DNA from 2 places in the Agromyces sp. NPDC056523 genome. Region 2 is predicted to be linked to the other one. Evidence: predicted binding sites of a transcription regulator. Region 2 holds the regulator's gene; the other holds the start of a gene.
What was found. The regulator HspR, encoded in region 2, represses chaperone genes until heat shock. The targets are predictions, from matches to a motif close to AAGTTGAGTCNNNNNGACTCAACTT.
Positions count from the first base shown of each region.

Region 1 (6,131 bases), on a different contig from region 2:
AACCCGAGAACCCATCCGGCTACACGGGGTGCTTCGAGCGCACCGTCGGTGGTCGTCCGTCGCATCCTGCCTCCTGAGGGATGCGCTAGAGCCTCACGCCGTTGTGTCGTTCGATACGCCCAGCGAATCGCCGCGTGGCGGACTGCTCCGGCATGAAGCACAGATGCAGCACGGTCGCCTTCAGGCGTCGGCATACAGCTGGATGATGAGTGATCCCGAGCCGCCCGGTAGTTCGTCATCCACGATACTGAGACCTCTGATGTCGTCGGCTCTCAGAGCGCACGGGTTCGCGATCCACCCCGCCCAGGGCGAGTGCGGGACTTCGGGGGGACGGTTCGGCAGACTTCTGCGGATCCTGTCCCCTCGATGTCCGTGTACCCGGGCCATTCGTCGCCGTAGACGCCTGAGAAGCATCGCTAGCGTGGGACCATGCCGAAACAGGAGCCGTTCCTTATCGATGGAGCCGTGTACGAGCCCGAATCATCCCTTGGGCAGGGCGGGTCAGCAGTGGTCTGGAAGGTTCACCGGAAGCTCGACGGCGAGGTGTTCGCGGTTAAGCGGATCGAAAAGGATCTCAGGGAGGGTTCCGCCCGCAACAGGCGTTTTGAGCAGGAGATCGAATACGGCCAGATGACCAGACACCCGAACGTCGTGAGGATCCACGCGTACTCGGAGGACGTGAAGTTCTACTACTACGTCATGGACTTCTATCCGATGACGTTACGCGACGTGATCAACGACGAAATCGATCCCGACGTGTTGCTCGTCTACATGCGCCAGCTCTGCGAGGCACTCGCGCATGTGCACGGGGACGGCATGGTGCATCGAGATATCAAGCCCGAGAATGTCCTCGTCGACCCGGACGCGCGCCGCCTCGTTCTCGCCGACTTCGGCATCGCGCACTTCAGAGACTCCGTGCTCACGAAGCGCGACGATCTCTTGGCGAACCGGAACTATCTCGCCCCGGAACAGATGCTGAAGAGCAACGCGCAGGGCGTCGGCAAGCCGGCGGACGTCTTCGCGCTCGGGCTCGTCATCACCGAGATGTTCACAAAGCAGAATGCCCGCGGGAGGCGGCACGCGCTCATTCGCGACCGCTACCCGTTCCTCGCGGATCTCGACCCGATCGTTGAGCGGATGTTGCTTCAAGATGCGGCGCAGCGGCTTCGCGTGGAGACCGTGCGCGGCCTTCTCCGAGTGATGCTTCAGCGGCTCGATTCGACAATCGCGGAGAGCGCCGATGAGATGCGTCCGAATGAAGTGCCCACTGGCGCGTCGTCCGCTGAGGTTGAGCGAGTCCTCGACCGTGCTGCCCGGGACGTCCTGTCGGCAAAATACGTCTTCGAGCGGGTCGCGGAGGAGGATCTGAGTCGGTACAACCTCAATTATCACTGTGAGATCTCATACGAGGCGAGTGAGGAACTGTTCAACGCTTGCGCGCAGGCCGTTGTCTTCTCGCTGTGCAAGGCGAAGTTCGACTACGAAGGCGCCGGGGCGTGGGACGAGCATGACGACGCTCTGGTGTCATCAGCCGCTAAGCCGAAACTTATGCGCGACTTCGAGAATATTCTGGCTGATCTGCCTCTCCCACAGGGGTCGCTCTGGGATGGTCTGCCACGGCAGTCGGCTCACCTGTTTCGATTCTGCAAGGACTACCACTGCGAAGAGCTTCTGACAAGCATCCGAGCAGCAGTGTATGGCGAAGACTACGACTCGCTGCGGACGAATCTAATCAACGCCCCGATCCTCTGGATCATTCGCAGCATGCGCCGATATCTGAACACTGACTACTTGGCGTTCGACCCATCAGTTCGCGAAGAGATCGGGGTCGAGCGCCACCTCTCGGTGGTCTGGAACGATACGCTCCCGCTGGATCCAGCGCGCGAAGCGACGGGTGCGGAGCTGTTCATCGAGCCCTTCAACGCCGACGACATCGCCAACGCGCTCATCACGCTTGAATCGAAGTGGGATGTTTCTGTTGGAGAACTCGTAGGCGGGGACTACTCGGTCATATTCCGCTCGCGCGAGAAGTACCGTCGCTTTCGCGACGAAGTGCTCGGGCTTGCAGAATCGGGTTCAGTATTCGAAGCTGACGTACTCAATCTGCTCCGTCCGGAGGCTGAGTACGACGATCTCGTCGCGCTTACTTGGGATCGGGAATTTGACATTGCCATAACGCTGGGGAAGGTTCTCGGCACCCGCACCCGCACCCGCACGCGCTAACTTCTCTTTCAGCCGGGAGAGCGCTCGCGGTAACGACTTACGAGTTCGTGACGGTCCATGAGTGGATGCCTGTAAGCGGATCCCCCCGCGCACACTCGAAGTGCCCGCCGAACGTTGCGGGAACCGAGCGGCCTGTCGGGAATAGTCCTCGGTCGAGTGCGTTGAACTTGAGCGTACCCAACTCAAGTTCCCTCAGGAGGACCTAGGTGCCCGACAACTTCAACGAGGCCGCCGCGAGCTCGTTCGACGAGTTCCTCGCCCGCTACCTCGCGGGTGAGCAGGCCAGGCAGGCCCGGTCGATCGACCTCAGCCGGTTCCTGACCTCGCGGACCCAGAGCATCCTGCAGCGCGCCGGACGCTTCGCGCTCGAGCGCGGGCAGACCGAGCTCGACGCACTGCACATCCTGCGTGTCATCGTCGAGGACGAGTCCGTCGCGCAGGCGATCACGCGCGTCGGCGCGAGTCCCGAGCGCATCATCACGGCGACCGAGGCGCGGCTGCCCGCGGCATCCGACACCGCCGACGTCAACTCGGCCATGATCACGCCGAGCGCGAGCCGCGCGCTGTTCCACGCGTACCAGGTCGCACGCTCGAGCGGGTCGACGTACATCGACCCCGAGCATCTCTTCTTCGCGCTTGTGCTGGGGCAGGATGCGCCGGCGGGGCAAGTGCTGGCGCGGGCCGGAGTCACGGCCGACGCACTTGCCGCGGGGCTGGGGGAGCACCTTGAGCAGACCGAGGGGCTTCGAGACGGCGCTGGGGCGCCTCCTCAATCCGCGGAGGGCGCACAGGCGTCGAGCACGCCGATGCTCGACAAGTTCGGGATGGACCTCACCGAGCGCGCCATGAACGGCGAGCTCGACCCCGTGATCGGCCGTGCCGACGAGATCGAGCAGACCATCGAGATCCTCAGCCGCCGCACGAAGAACAACCCCGTGCTGATCGGCGAGGCCGGCGTCGGCAAGACCGCGATCGTCGAGGGCCTGGCCCGCGCGATCGTCGAGGAGAACGTGCCCGAGGCGCTGCTCGGCAAGCGGGTCGTCGCGCTCGACCTGCCCGGCATGCTCGCCGGCACCCGCTACCGCGGCGACTTCGAGGAGCGCCTCACCAAGACGATGGAGGAGATCGCCGAACACAAGGGCGAGCTCATCGTGTTCATCGACGAGGTGCACACGGTCGTCGGCGCCGGCGGTGCCGGTGAGGGCGGCATGGACGCGGGCAACATCCTGAAGCCTCGCCTCGCCCGCGGCGAGCTGCACCTCGTGGGTGCGACCACGCTCAAGGAGTACCGCACCATCGAGAAGGACCCCGCGCTCGAGCGCCGGTTCCAGCCGGTGAAGGTCGGCGAGCCGTCCATCGAGGACTCCGTGCTCATCCTGCAGGGCCTGCGCCCCGCGTACGAGGAGCACCACGGCGTCACCTACACCGACGACGCCCTCCGTGCCGCCGTCGAGCTCAGCGCCCGGTACCTCACCGACCGCGTGCTGCCCGACAAGGCCATCGACCTCATCGACCAGGCCGGGGCGCGCCTGCGCCTCAAGCTGGGCGTGAAGGTGGATGTCTCGGGGCTGATCTCTCGCTTGGCCGAGCTGGAGGCCGACAAGAACGCGGCCGTCCGTGCCGAGCACTACGAGGAGGCGTCGCGCATCCGCGACGAGATCTCGAAGGTGCAGGAGCGGCTGGACGAGGCGACCGAGAAGGCGGCCGCGCAGGGTCGCGTCGCGACATCCGGTTCGACGGATGACGCAGCCGCCGCCTCGACGACGGTCGACGAGGCGCAGATCGCCGCGGTGATCTCGCGGGCCACCGGCATCCCGGTCAACCGCGTCACCGAGGGGGAGCGCGAGCGCCTCGCGAACCTCGAGGGCGAGCTGCACGCTCGGGTCATCGGGCAGGATGACGCGGTCACCGCCGTCGCGCGCTCGGTGCGCCGCAACCGCACCGGCATGGGCGACGCGCGCCGGCCCGTCGGCTCGTTCCTGTTCCTCGGACCGACCGGCGTCGGCAAGACCGAGCTGGCGCGGGCGCTGGCGTCGTCGCTGTTCGACGACGAGGGCGCGATCATCCGCTTCGACATGAGCGAGTTCGGCGAACGGCACACCGTGTCGCGGCTCGTCGGTGCCCCTCCCGGATACGTCGGCTACGACGAGGCCGGCCAGCTCACCGAGCGCGTGCGGCGCAACCCGTACTCGATCGTGCTGTTCGACGAGATCGAGAAGGCGCACCCCGACGTCTTCAACCTGCTGCTGCAGGTGCTCGACGACGGACGCCTGACCGACGGCCAGGGTCGCACGGTCGACTTCCGCAACACGGTGGTCATCATGACCTCGAACCTCGGTTCGGAGTTCCTCGCGTCGCGGTCGGGTGCGCTCGGCTTCGTGGCGTCGACGGATGGCTCGGGGTTCTCGTCTTCGGATGACGTGCGGGCTCGCGTGATGGGCAAGGTGCGCGAGGCCATGCGGCCGGAGTTCCTGAACCGCATCGATGAGATCGTGCTGTTCCAGAAGCTGTCGGCTTCGGAGATCGCGTCGATCGTTCGGCTGATGCTGGGCGCGACCGGCGCGCGGCTCGCGGCTCGCGAGATCGGCTTCGAGGTGACGGATGCCGCGGTGGCGCTCCTCGCGGAGCGCGGCTACGAGCCCGAGTACGGTGCCCGTCCGCTGCGTCGCCTGATCCAGCGCGAGATCGACGACCGCATCGCCGACCTCTTCGTCACCGGCGCCCTGGGCGACGGCGAGGCGGTGCGGGTGGATGCCGCGGACGGCGGGTTCGTCGTGGCATCCGTGCCGAACGCGACGGTGTCGCTGCCCAACGCCGCGTAATCCACTCAGAGCGATCCGACCGGACGCCCGCTCCCGTTCTGTCGGGGGCGGGCGTTCGGCGTGAGCGCGGCCTCGCCTTCTTGCATCATCTCTTCGCACCTGCGCGCGAATCGAACACTGGACAAACCCCTCGAATGGGGCTCACGCCTCCTCATGTTCACGCGCGAAACTGGTCAGGAGTCTATTCCTGAGGCCCGAATGCTTCGTATCTTCGGGTGCCCAATGAGGGGCACAATCCGAGTGCGGAGGGGGATGAGATGGACGAGCAACTTGCGAGCATCGGTGAGACGGTAGAGGCGCTTCGAAGCGAACTCAGTCGCGCGCTCGAGCGCGCCCCACGTCAGGGAATCGGCTTTCACGTCACCGAGGCGGCGGTAGAACTGGAGATCGCGGTCATTCGTGACGCTGGGCTTGAGGGCGGTGTGCGACTCGGCGTCGTGTCGGTCGGCGCCAAGGCATCCACCGTTCATCAGCGCACCCACCGTGTGACGCTCCAGATGGAACCGAAGCTCCTCAGCCCGGATGCGGACCCTCAATCGGTCGTCATCGCTGGCAACGCCGGAGAAGTCGAGTAGTCGCCTATTGGAGTGGCTGATGCACATTTCACCACAGCGCATCATCGAGATATGGGTTCCAGGGCGCGGCAAGATCGGCTCGGGATTCGCGCTCACGCCGCACTTGGTCCTCACCGCGAAGCACGTCGTCGACGGCTCCGAGTTGCCGACAGTCGAGCCTGCACGACCACCCTCGCAAGATGTCGCGGAGGCAGCGCGCGATACGGACTTCCCTGTTAGGGTCCGATCCCTCCCGCCGGAGAAGGGGGCATTCGATCCTGCCGGTCCGAATGCGCGATTCCGACATGCGCGCGTGATCTGGCCGAGGGCCGACGACGATTTCGATGCAGCCGTCCTGCAGATCGTGGATGGCGACGGACTGGACCTCGACGACGAGATTGCATGGGCCCGAATCACCGGCGGGTCAACCGTTGAATGCACGGGGGTCGGATTTCCCAGCCTCGATGCCAACCGGAACGATGGGAAAACGCGTCGCGAGTCCAGGCAGTTCGAGGGGGAGATTTCTCCCTTC
Region 1 is NZ_JBHTTM010000003.1:6,234-12,364, forward strand. It holds gene ACFQ58_RS10915 (serine/threonine-protein kinase) at 430-2,223, shown strand; gene ACFQ58_RS10920 (ATP-dependent Clp protease ATP-binding subunit) at 2,430-5,045, shown strand; gene ACFQ58_RS10925 (trypco2 family protein) at 5,303-5,620, shown strand; gene ACFQ58_RS10930 (NB-ARC domain-containing protein) at 5,640-6,131, shown strand, end outside.
Region 1: ACFQ58_RS10920 (ATP-dependent Clp protease ATP-binding subunit) is a predicted target of HspR. The motif match lies at 2,388-2,412, and genes of this name have one in related genera.

Region 2 (6,131 bases):
ACCCTCAATCGCGCCTGGCTCGAGATCCTGATGGACAGCGCGAACAGCCGGGCCGGGTTGCACTGGGTTCCCGAACCGACCGAAGCGGTTCGTGGATGACCGGCGACTGCGCACGACGGACACGAGAGAACGGAGCATCCCTGTGAAGATCCACCGGCTGACGGTCGACGGCAAGGACTACTTCCTGCCCGACCCCATCGACGAGTTGCGCGAACAGATCCTCGCCGCGGTGAAGGGCGGCGGCGGCTACGTGAACATCCCGCCCCTCCGAGGCGGGCCCGGCATCGACATCCTCTTCTCACCGGGCATGCCCGTGACCTGGACCCAGCTCGACATCGGCGAGTCCGGGGAGCCGGGGGCATCCGGATCGGGCTCCGGCCAGGACTCCGACGACGAGTCCTTCGAGGATCCCTACAGCTCGCTCTGATCGGGACCGTCCGCCTCCGCCCGGAGGCGGGCGGTCATCCGTTCGGGTGGAGTGGGACGACCGAACAGGAATCCCTGCGCCCGATCGAAGCCGAGCTTGCGGACGGCCTCCCACTGCCGCTCGGTCTCGACGCCCTCGGCGACGGTGCGGAGTCCGCGCTCGCGAGCGAAGCGGACCAGGCGAGCGGCCGTCCCATCATCGCCCGGCAGCCGCTCGATCACGGAACGGTCGACCTTCAACTCGGTGATCGGCAGGACTCCGGTGCGGAACTCGGCCTCCTCGAGGGTGCGGACGTCGTCGAGCGAGACGCCGACGCCGTGTGCGCGCACCCGGTCGAGGGTGCCTCCGGCCGTCGCCGGGGAGGGTCGCGCCTCGGTGAGCTCGAGCGTCAGCAGCCAGGCGGAGAGGCCGGCGTGCGCGAGCCGCTCGAGCACGCGCTCGGCGAAGTGCGGCTGTTCGAGCTGGACCGCGGCGACGTTGACGGCCACCTCGAGCGGCCGGCCCGAGCCGGCCAGCTCGGCGCCGTATCGGCACGCCGCCCGGATCATGGCGTCGCCGACGGCATCCATCGACCGCGTCTCCTCGGCGATCGGGATGAAGTGCTGCGGACCGAGCATGCCGCGCTCGGGATGGCGCCACCGGCTGAGTGCCTCCACCGCGACCGCTCGACCGCTCGTCGCATCGACCTGCGCCTGGTACTCCGCGATGATCTCGCCGCGCGCCGCGGCACGGCGCAACTCGCGCATGACGCGCTGATTCCCGTGCACGTTGCCTCCCCCGGCCCACATGGGGCCGTGGCTATTGTGCGCACCTCAGCCGATTTCGGTCAAAAGGAGGACACGGCGCACGTCGATCCGTATAATCCCCGCGCGCTACCGGCCCTCGCCATCAGCCGCGCTCGAGCGGGCGCCAGACCACGACCGCGTTCTCACGGCGGACCCTGGTGCCGGTGCGCACCGACACGATGTCGCCAGCGCTCCCGGCTGCGAACACGCGTCGGCCCGGGCGGTTGAGCATCTCGTCGGCGAGCGCGCGTTCGAGCTCACGCACCCGGGCACGCAGTTCGGTCACCTCGTTCTCGAGTCCGAGCACTCGGCGGATGCCCTCGAGGCTCACGCCCTCACTCGAGAGCTGCTGGATCTCACGCAGCTGCGCGACATCCCGCATCGAGTACCGACGCGACTTGCCCGCGGTGCGCTTCGGCGAGACCAGGCCCAGTCGGTCGTACTGGCGGAGCGTCTGCGGGTGCATCCCGGCGAGCTCGGCCGCGACCGAGATCACGAAGAGCGGGCTCTCGCCGTCGACGTCCATCACGCACCCCGTGCCTTGGCGAGGAGGTCGGCGCGGGGATCCTCGTCAGGCAGCTGCGCCGCGAACTCCCGCAGCCGCTCCTCCGCGTCCTTCGAGAGGTGCGCGGGAACGGCGACCTGCACGACCGCGAGGAGGTCGCCCGTGCCCTTGGACGACTGCACGCCCCGGCCCTTGACGCGCAGCACCCGGCCGCTCGGCGTGCCGGGCGCGACGCGCAGCTTCACCGGGTCGCCGCCGAGCGTCGGCACCTGGATGGTCGCGCCCAACGCCGCCTCGGCGAAGGTGACGGGCACGTTCACGCGCAGGTTGAGCCCGTCGCGCTCGAAGACGGGGTGCGAGCGTACCTTCACCGTGAGCACGATGTCGCCGGGCTCGCCGCCGTCGGGCGACGGGTGGCCCTTGCCGCGCAACTTGATCTTCTGCCCGTCGGCGACGCCGGCCGGCACGTTCACGGTGATCTCGCGACCCTCGGACGTCTGGAGCGTGATGCGGTCGCCCTTCGTCGCGGTGATGAAGTCGAGCGTCGTCGACGCCGTGACATCCCGGCCCTTCGTCGGGCCGCCGAAGCCCCGGTACCCGCCCGTCGGCTGGCCGAAGCGGCCGCCGCCGAACAGCCCGCCGAGCAGGTCCTCGTACTGCCCTTGCTGGGTGGTGTATCGCGTGCCGCCCGGTCCGCCCGGCCCGCCGAACATGCCGCCGAAGACGTCCTCGAAGCCGCCGGCACCGCCGCCCGGCGCCGTGAAGCGAGCGCCGCCGCCCATCGCGCGGACGGCGTCGTACTCCTTGCGCTCCTCGGCGTCGGAGAGCACCGAGTGAGCCTCGCTGACCTCCTTGAACTTCGCCTCGGCCGCGGCATCGCCCGGGTTCTGGTCGGGATGGTACTTGCGCGCGAGCTTGCGGTACGCCTTCTTGATGTCGGCGTCGCTCGCGTCCTTCGAGACGCCGAGGATCGCGTAGAAGTCCTTGTCGAACCAATCCTGGCTGGCCATCGGCGCCTCCTTCCTGCTGAATCTACTGCCGTGCGCTCGGTGGTCGAGCAGGGCCGAAGGCCCGTATCGAGGCCCCTACTCGACCACCTGGTACGAGCGGATGTCGCTATGCCGGCGTCTTGACGACGACCTTCGCGACGCGCAGCAGCGTGCCGCCGAGCATGTACCCGGTCTCGACGACGTCGGCGACCGTGTCGACCTCGACCTCGTCGGAGTGCTGCTGGAAGATCGCCTCGTGCTGCTGCGGGTCGAACGGCTCGCCCACGGCGCCGAACGGCGTCAGGCCGAGCTTCTCGACCGAAGCGCGCAGCTTCGCGGCGATCGTCGCGAACGGGGTGTCGCCCTCGAGGTCGCCGTGCTTCTCGGCGCGATCGAGGTCGTCGAGCACCGGCAGCAGCACGGAGACGGCGGCGCCGATCGCGCGCTCGCGCTCGACCTCGCGGTTCGCCTCGGTCCGCTTGCGGTAGTTCGCGTACTCGGCGGTGACCCGCTTCAGGTCGGCGAGATGCTCGGCCGTCGGGTCCTCCACCTCGGCCTGCGCCGCGTTGAGGATGTCGTCGACCGTCAGCTCCTTCTCGTCGCCGGCGTCGCCCTCGGGCGAGGCGGATGCCGCGGCATCCGCCTCGGTGCCCTCGGACGCGGCATCAGCCGCCGGAGCAGCGCCCGGAACGGGACGAACCTCACCCGTCTCGGGGTCGATCCGCCGCTTGTCGCGGATGACCGGCTCGTCGTGGTCCTGGTTCTCGTCGGCCATGGTTACTTCTTCTCGTCCTCGTCGTCGATGACCTCGGCGTCGACCACGTCCTCATCGGAGGACGAGGAGCCCTCGGCACCCGACGCGTTCGCGTCCTCGCCGGGGTTGGCGCCGGCCGTGGCATCCGCCTGCTGGCCCTGCGCGTAGATCGCCTCGCCGAGCTTGCCCTGCGATTGGTTGAGCTTCTCGAACGCCGACTTCACGGCGTCGTCGTCGTCACCGGCGAGCGCGGTCTTCAGCGCGTCGACGTCGCCCTGGACCTCGGACTTGACGTCGGCGGGGAGCTTGTCGTCGTTGTCCTTGATGAGCTTCTCGATCGAGTAGACGAGCTGCTCGGCCTGGTTGCGGGTCTCGGCGGACTCGCGGCGCTTCTTGTCTTCGGCCGCGTGCTCCTCGGCGTCTCGCACCATGCGCTCGATGTCGTCCTTGGGCAGCGACGAGCCGCCGGTGATCGTCATCGACTGCTCCTTGCCGGTGCCCTTGTCGCGGGCCGACACGTGAACGATGCCGTTCGCGTCGATGTCGAAGGTGACCTCGATCTGCGGGATGCCGCGGGGTGCCGGGGCGATGCCGGTCAGCTCGAACGTGCCGAGCGGCTTGTTGTCGCGCGTGAACTCGCGCTCGCCCTGGAAGACCTGGATCGCGACGGACGGCTGGTTGTCGTCGGCCGTCGTGAAGGTCTCGCTGCGCTTCGTCGGGATGGCCGTGTTGCGCTCGATGAGCTTCGTCATGATGCCGCCCTTGGTCTCGATGCCGAGGCTGAGGGGGGTGACGTCGATCAGCAGCACGTCCTTGCGCTCGCCCTTGAGGACGCCCGCCTGCAGGGCGGCGCCCACGGCGACGACCTCGTCGGGGTTCACGCCCTTGTTGGGCTCCTGGCCGGTCTCCTGCTTCACGAGGTCGGAGACGGCGGGCATGCGGGTCGAGCCGCCGACGAGCACGACGTGCGCGACATCCGACAGCTTGATGCCGGCCTCGCGGATCACGTCCTCGAAGGGCTTCTTGGTGCGGTCGAGCAGGTCGCTCGTCATGTTCTCGAACTGGGCGCGCGTGAGCGTCTCGTCGAGGTTCGCAGGGCCGTTCTCGGTGAGCGAGAGGTAGGGGAGCTGGATGCTGGTGCTCATGCTCGAGCTCAGCTCCTTCTTGGCCTGCTCGGCCGCCTCCTTGAGGCGCTGGAGCGCGATCTTGTCCTTCGAGACGTCGACGCCCGTCGAGTCCTTGAAGCGCTTGATGAGGTGGTCGACGATGCGCTGGTCCCAGTCGTCGCCGCCGAGGCGGTTGTCGCCGGCGGTCGCACGCACCTGGATGGTCGAGAAGTCGTCGTCCTTGCCCACCTCGAGGAGGCTCACGTCGAACGTGCCGCCGCCGAGGTCGAAGACGAGGATGAGCTCGTCCTCCTTGCCCTTGTCGAGCCCGTACGCGAGGGCCGCGGCCGTGGGCTCGTTGATGATGCGCAGCACGTTGAGGCCCGCGATCTCACCGGCCTCCTTGGTGGCCTGGCGCTCGGCGTCGTTGAAGTACGCCGGGACGGTGATGACCGCGTCGGTGACGGTGTCGCCGAGGTACTGCTCGGCGTCGCGCTTGAGCTTCTGCAGGATGCGCGCCGAGATCTCCTGCGCGGTGTACTGCTTGCCGTCGATCTCGGGCGACTTCCAGTCGGTGCCCATGTGGCGCTTGACCGACGAGATCGTCCGGTCGACGTTGGTCACGGCCTGGCGCTTCGCGGTCTCGCCGACGAGCACCTCGCCGTCCTTGGTGAATGCGACCACCGACGGGGTGGTCCGGAAGCCCTCGGCGTTCGCGATGACGACGGGCTCGCCGCCCTCGAGCACGCTGACGACCGAGTTGGTGGTACCGAGGTCGATTCCGACTGCACGTGACATGTGTGTCTCTCTCCTTCTGCCGAGTGGCGTGCGTTGTCTGCCGCTCGGCGATCGGCCCGGCGATGCCCGCCCGCGACCGAAGTTCGTGATGGCCGGAACTTGAGTCCCAGCCGCTCAAGTGTCGCAATCCGCCGTGACGGGTGTCAAGTCGGGACGGCGAAACTTGAGCCTACTCGACTCAACTCACGGCACGCTCCCAGCATTCCAGACTGGCGCCTTCTGTTCCTCGCCCGCCCTCGCCCCCACGCACCCTCGTCCTTTCTGGAGCCCAGTTGCCACTTCGGCCGGGTTCGCGGTCCTTGGACCCGGCGCAACTGGCAACTCGAACGGGAGGCCTCGCGCCCCAGCTGTCCCTGTCTCCTGTAGGCCAATTGCCACCTTCGCCGGGTCCGTAGCCTGGGGACTCGGCACAACTGGCAACTCGGCGCGCGGTGGGTCTCGCGCGAGTCGTCCTCCCCAAGCGAGCCGGGGCGACGAATACCCAGCTCCGCGAACGGATGGCGCGCGTCGGACGAGGCTGCGGCGCAGGATCCAGCACGTGCTCGCGAAACCCCTTTCCGTCTCGACTCGCGGGGCGCCCCTTCCGCACCGCCCGCGCCCTGAAGCTCGGCGTCACGCGTGGACGCCTCAGGGCGCGGGATCTCACGGCGCCGTTCCGCGGCGTCCGCGCTCCGGCGGGCACCGGCGCGCTGATCGACCTCTGCCGGGCCTACGCCCAGCGGATGCCGCGAAGACACGTGTTCAGTCATGCGACCGCCGCGCGACTG
Region 2 is NZ_JBHTTM010000001.1:613,617-619,747, reverse strand. It holds gene ACFQ58_RS02995 (ATP-dependent DNA ligase) at 1-99, shown strand, start outside; gene ACFQ58_RS02990 (hypothetical protein) at 143-427, shown strand; gene ACFQ58_RS02985 (EAL domain-containing protein) at 412-1,215, opposite strand; gene ACFQ58_RS02980 (heat shock protein transcriptional repressor HspR) at 1,316-1,738, opposite strand; gene ACFQ58_RS02975 (DnaJ C-terminal domain-containing protein) at 1,738-2,727, opposite strand; gene ACFQ58_RS02970 (nucleotide exchange factor GrpE) at 2,834-3,481, opposite strand; gene dnaK (molecular chaperone DnaK) at 3,484-5,364, opposite strand; gene ACFQ58_RS02960 (hypothetical protein) at 6,087-6,131, shown strand, end outside.